One region of the Paenibacillus sp. FSL R5-0912 genome, then DNA from elsewhere that is predicted to be linked to it. Evidence: predicted binding sites of a transcription regulator. Region 1 holds the regulator's gene; the other holds the start of a gene.
The links. The regulator Rex, encoded in region 1, represses fermentation and respiration genes when NADH is low (regulators of the CRP and FNR family bind a similar motif). The targets are predictions, from matches to a motif close to TTGTGAAATATTTCACAA.
Positions count from the first base shown of each region.

Region 2: a site for Rex is predicted at 2,136-2,153, ahead of nirB (nitrite reductase large subunit NirB). Genes of this name have one in related genera too.

Region 1 covers NZ_CP009282.1:4,936,049-4,939,213, forward strand. Annotated here, with positions in the region: gene R50912_RS20880 (cell wall elongation regulator TseB-like domain-containing protein) at 1-96, opposite strand, end outside; gene R50912_RS20885 (amidohydrolase) at 126-1,427, opposite strand; gene R50912_RS20890 (redox-sensing transcriptional repressor Rex) at 1,414-2,067, opposite strand; gene dinG (ATP-dependent DNA helicase DinG) at 2,298-3,165, opposite strand, start outside.
Region 2 covers NZ_CP009282.1:5,213,388-5,216,552, forward strand. Annotated here, with positions in the region: gene nirB (nitrite reductase large subunit NirB) at 1-2,032, opposite strand, end outside; gene R50912_RS22215 (hypothetical protein) at 2,235-2,921, opposite strand; gene ric (iron-sulfur cluster repair di-iron protein) at 3,066-3,165, opposite strand, start outside.

The sequences.
Region 1 (3,165 bases):
ATCCTTCATAATGTAGGCATAAAACTGGCTTAGTCCGAACAGAAGGAGCAGAACCAGGGAAATCCCCAGCGGAAGCCATTTTCTCCTCTTCTTCAACATGCAGCTTCCTTTCCAAATAACCTAAATTACCGTTTCAGCAGTCCTTCGAACGTTTCCTGCGCTTTGCGGCGGATAGCCTCTTCATCTAGTGTCAGACATTGTCCGTGCTTCACAATCTGTTTACCGTTGACCCAGACATGTTCCACATCCTTGGCACTAGCCGAATACACGGCATGGGACAAGAGGTCGGTATGCGGCAGCAAATGCGGCTGATCAATATCAATCGCAATGAAGTCAGCCTTCATCCCTGCTGCAAGCCGGCCTACCTGGTTCAGGAAAATCGAATGTGCACCATATTCTGTCGCCATGAGCAGCGCCTCAGGAGCAGGTACTGCCGTTGGATCACCGCTTACGCCTTTATGAATCAGCGCGGCCAGCCGCATTTCCTCAAACATATCCAGATTGTTGTTGCTTGCCGCGCCGTCCGTACCCAGGGAGACCTTAACTCCTGCTCTAAGCAGCTCAGGAACACGGGCTACTCCGCTGGCCAGCTTAAGGTTGCTGCCGGGATTATGAGATACGCCAACATTATGGCGGGCCAGAATCTCAATCTCTTCATCGTTCAGATGAACACCGTGGGCGATCAGGGACGGCCGGGTGAACATTCCCAGCTTCTCCAGATGCGCGACCGGTCGCAGGCCGTAATCGGCCACATTCTGCTCCACTTCATGGCGCGTTTCGGACATATGCGTGTGCATCGGCAGATCAAGATCATGTGCCGCCTGAACAAACTTCATGAAAAACTGCGGAGGACAGGTGTAAGGCGCATGGGGCGAGAGCATTGCAGTAATTCTGCCGTCAGCCTTGCCATGCCAGTTCCGGGCAAAAGCAATCGCCTCCGCCAGCTTGTGGTTCTGCACCTCTTCCGGACACAGGCCAATAACACCGCGCATAAGTACTGCACGGATGCCTGACTGCTCCGTAACCTCAGCAACCCGGTCCATATGATCATACATATCGAGGAAGGTCGTAGTGCCGCCCTTCAGCATCTCAAGAACGGATAGTGAGGTGCCCCAGTATACATCTTCACCGGTGAATTTCTCTTCCATCGGCCACATTTTTTCCTGCAGCCAAGCCTGCAGCACCATATCATCGCCGTAGCCGCGCAGCAGCGACATCGCCGCATGGCCGTGGGTGTTGACGAGACCCGGCATGAACAGCAGCCGGCTACCGTCAATAACCTCGGCATCCTCTTCAATTACAGGCTTCGCTTCACCTATGTAAGTAATCAGATCATTTTCGATGGTCATATAACCGCTCAGCACCGGCTTATCGCTGCCAGGAACCAGAAAACGGCCGTCTTTAATAATGGTTTTATTGCTGCTCATCTTCAGCTTCGTCCTTTCCGTCATGCAAATAATAAGCCAGACTCTGCAAATCCGTAGTGAAATCGGCGGCATGAATCCGGATATTGGATGGAGTCTTAAGAATTACAGGAGCAAAATTCAGGATCGCCTCAATACCCGAATCCACCAGAATGTCAGCAACGTTCTGTGCTTCACTGTCCGGAACGGTAATAATCCCAATGCGGATGCCCTGTGCACGGATGGTATCCCCCAGCTCACTCATCGGCTGGACAGTCAACGAGTTGATCTGCTGGCCTACCTTAGGCTCATAAGCATCAAATACAGCTGTAATCTTCATCGTATCCTTCAAGTAGGCATTGTAATTCGACAAGGCGTGGCCGAGATTACCTGCACCTACAAGAGCTACATTAATCTGCTGGTCCAGCTTCAGAATATGCCGGATCTTCTCAATCAGATAAGAGACATCATAACCAATGCCCTTTCTGCCAAAATCACCAAAATAAGCCAGGTCCTTGCGGATCTGGGCGGGGTTGAGATCAAGCTTCTGTCCCAGCTCCTGAGAAGAAACTGTTGAGATTTCACGTTTTTGGAGATCGTTCAGGAAACGCAGGTACACTGGGAGTCTGCGAACGACGGCCTCCGATATTTTATCCGATTTCATGTTTTCTCCTCCTAAAAGTTTTGATAGCATATACTTCTTGAATGACTTCGCAAAACTTGCTTCGTAAGCATACGCTTGTTTTGAAAGCATATGCTGCTTGATCAAGCTTCACTGCTGTTAAGCCGATTATAGGAACCGTGCTCCAGGCCTGCCCGTTTAGGCAGGAGCCGTGGAGCGCGGGACTTCAGAACAATAATTACTTATACATAATATCAGCCGCCGACGGATTATTAAACCCCGCCATCTTCAAGCCATTCTGCAATCCGCGGAACGATCTGATCCGTCAGCATATGCTCCATCTTGGGTCCGGGCAGCGAATACAGGAAATACTTCCCATAATAAGATTCGATTACCCTGGTATCATATACAATAACGATTCCGCGGTCCTGCGCGGTGCGTACCAACCGCCCGAAGCCTTGCTTGAAGCGGATTACGGCCTGCGGGACGGACAGCTTCATGAACGGATTCTTCTTCTGTGCCTGAAGCAGCTCAGACTTCGCTTCAGCCAGCGGATGATTGGGCGGCTGGAACGGCAGTCTGACAATAGCCAGACAGGTCAAAGCATCCCCGGGAATGTCTACACCTTCCCAGAAGCTGCTCGTCCCCAGTAAGACTGACGCCGAGCTGTCCTGGAACCGACGGATCAGCTTGCTCCGGCTACCGCCTTCTACGCCTTGTCCAAGCACAGCGATATCCTGCGAAGTCAGGGCTTCTTTGAGCGGATCATAGACCTGGCGCAGCATCTTGTAGGAGGTGAACAGCACCAGCATCCGCCCGCGGGTAGCCACAGCAGTTTCTGCCAGAGAATGAACCAGTGTGTCCACAAAGCGGGCATCCCCAATGCTTCCCTTGACACTAGGGAAGTCACGTGGAATGACAAGCAGTGCCTGCTCACGGTATTTGAACGGTGACGGAAGCAGAGCTGTCTGTAGACGTCCCTGCTCTGCAGCCTCACCAAGACCGAGATTATCGATCATGAACTGGAATGACTTATCCACAGACAAGGTAGCCGATGTCAGGATGATACTCTTCTTCTTATCGAAGAACAGTTCCCTGAGCTGAGTGCTCACATCCACCGGAACGGCATACATCTGCAGC
Region 2 (3,165 bases), 280 kb from region 1:
CGTTAACCGCCATTTTGAACTTGGCTGGCATATCCAGGCGCTCATACTTGCGCTCAAGCATAGCGCCCATGCCCATGGAATCCTGTGTGCCAAAGCGGCAGAACTGTGAACCAACGCAGGTCTTGACCGTACGTAAGGATTTCGCATAGGCATAGCCGGATGGCATATCCAGCTCCTCCCACACCTTCGGCACATCCTCTTTTTTGACACCGATCAGGTCCAGACGCTGCCCGCCGGTCACCTTCACAACCTTCACATCATACTTCAGGGAAACATCGGCGATGCGTTTCAAATCCTCTGGAGTGGTAACCCCGCCGTACATCCGCGGAACAACCGTATAAGTTCCGTCCTTCTGAATATTGGCGCTCATCCGTTCATTCACGAAGCGCGATTCCTTCTCGTCCTCATGGGTGTCCGGATAGATCATACCCAGATAATAGTTCACAGCAGGACGGCATTTAGAACAGCCTTCTGATTGCTTCCAGTCCAGCACATGCATAACTTCTTTGGTGGTTTTGAGGCCTTTAGCCGTAATTTCGGCTACAATCTCATCCCGGCTAAGCGGGGTACAGCTGCAGATCCCCTGCTTGGCGCTTTGCTGGAAGCTATCTCCCAGAACGAACTGCAGAATCTGCTCAACTACAGGCTTACAGCCGCCGCATGAGCGGGTTGCGCCTGTACAAGCCTTGATCTCATCCACTGTAGTGAATCCATTCTCCGTAACGGCATCAACAATCGCCTTTTTGGTTACCCCGTTGCAGCCGCAGACAATTTCTTCATCGGCCATCGCTTCAACCGATAGCCCTTTCTTGGCTCCGCCTCCGCCGCAGCAGCCTGTGCCCATGACCTCTCCATAGATCTCATCGGTCATTTCTGTTCCCTGCTTCACCAGCTTCTGCAGGCTCGCTGCTTCCGTTACATCACCGAACAGAACCGCGCCGACAATAATGTTGTTTTTGAGCAGAATCTTCTTATAGGTTCTCTTCCACTCATCCTTGGCGGATATGACGGTATGCTCCGCTGTTTCGGTGAACTCTCCGGCCGAGAAAACATCAACACCGGAAATCTTGAGCTTCGTCGCGACAACCGAACCTTCGTATCCCGGAGTCTGCACACCAGACAAATGCTTGGCCAGTACCATCCCCTGCTCGAAGAGAGGCGCTACCAGACCATAGCAGGTGCCCCGGTGCTCCGTACATTCACCGACAGAATACACATTAGCCATGGAGGTCTGCAGATAGTCATTGACGACAATCCCGCGGTTAACCTCGATGCCGCTATCCTTGGCAAGCTGAACATTAGGTTTAATTCCGACTGCCATTACCACAAATTCTGCGGGCAACTCACTGCCGTCACTGAAGCGCAGCCCCGTAACCCGCTTTTCTCCAGTCAATTCGACCGTCTGCTTACCCATGGCGAATTTCACACCTTGACGCGCAAGCTCCGCCTGCAGCATAGAAGATGCCGTACGGTCCAGTTGCCGTTCCATCAGATCCTCAAGCAGATGCACAACGGTAACGTCCATCCCCAGATTCACGAGGCCTTTGGCTGCTTCAAGACCAAGCAGACCTCCGCCGATCACAGCTGCCGTGCGGTACTGCTTCGCTGCAGCCAGCATGGCATCGCAATCTGCGATATCACGGAAGCCGACTACCCCGTCTTTTAAACTGCCAGGAACAGGTAATATAAACGAATTAGAACCCGTAGCAATGATAACCTTGTCGTAATGAACCGCCTGTCCGTTATCAGTAATCACCTGCCTGGTTTGTTCATCAATCCGGATCACAGTCGTTCCAGTATGCAGGGTAATATTGTTATCTTCATACCACTGGCGGTCATTCAGAATAATATCTTCAATGGTTTTACTGCCTTCGAGAACATAGGACAGCATAATCCGGTTGTAATTGGGATGCGGCTCACTGCCGATAATCGTGATATCATAAGCCCCGCCCAGCTTTAAAATCTGCTCAATAGTGCCTACACCCGCCATGCCATTGCCAATCAGCACTAACTTTTCTCTGTTCGCTGTCACTGGTAGAACCCTCCTTCGAAACTCAGATTTCTTCACAAACTTGCTTGATATTGAAATTATACTGTCCAAAATTCCCCGGCATTTGTGATTCCAGTCACATTAAATGTGAAACATTTCACATAAAGTAAAATACAAAAAAAGGACCCCTGCGCACTCGGCACAGAAATCCTTGTATCCGATAAAACGGATTCCGCTATCGTAATTACCTCAGAACCAGTGATATCTCCAGCTTGTCCTGCGGTCTGAGCTTCATATCCACACCATTTCCCAGCAGCGCTTTGTCATTAACCTTCAGTTTCCACTCCTCACTGCTGAGTGGTGTGTAATCCATTACGGTAAGAACCGTCTTGTTATTCTCTGCCAGCTTAATCATTCCGCTGTTCTTCATAAGTCCCTTCACTGACAAATCTTCCGTATAGGACAGCACATGCGAATGTGTCAGCTCAGGCTGTTCACTCCCGCCATTCACCATAAGGATAACCGGTTGAAATAACGCCCCGGCTGCGGCCGGCTGCGCTGAGAAGACAATCGCTGCTCCAGCCTCGATTTTACTGTTCCAGTCCGTAAGCTTCTTGCTGTTCACTTGTACTTCCCACATCATATCCTGACTGAGCGCAACCCTATTGACCTCAAGAATACTATAGCCGTCTGCTGCAAAAGTAACGATCCCGCTCTTTCTCAGCAGTTCTATAATGGAATTACCTTCAATATAAGCTTCGTTAAGCAGTCTGCCGGAGGTTCCGGCCATTTCACGTTCACCCACCAGAATTGAAAAAGATAGTCCTGTGCTGCCGCCCGTATTTCCCGGTCCCAGATCCGAGCTGCAGCCGCTGGCTGTGAGTATAAAAACAAGGCACAGTAGTAAGCGCCCCATCCATTTCGTGGACATTCCACGGCACCGCCTTCTTATGTAATATCCCTGACTCCTTTAAGGATACCGCATAGAAGACCTGTTCTCAAATTATTTCTGCTCTAAACCTAACGTTCTTTATAACAAAAAAGTCCCCGGAGGGACTTTCCGTAGCACTACATTTTATTGATAACGCAGGAACAGGATATTATTCTCCAGATGCACATGCTCAAAGGTCATACCCTCCAGCTCCTCAAGGCGTGCATAGGTCAGGCGGTAAGTC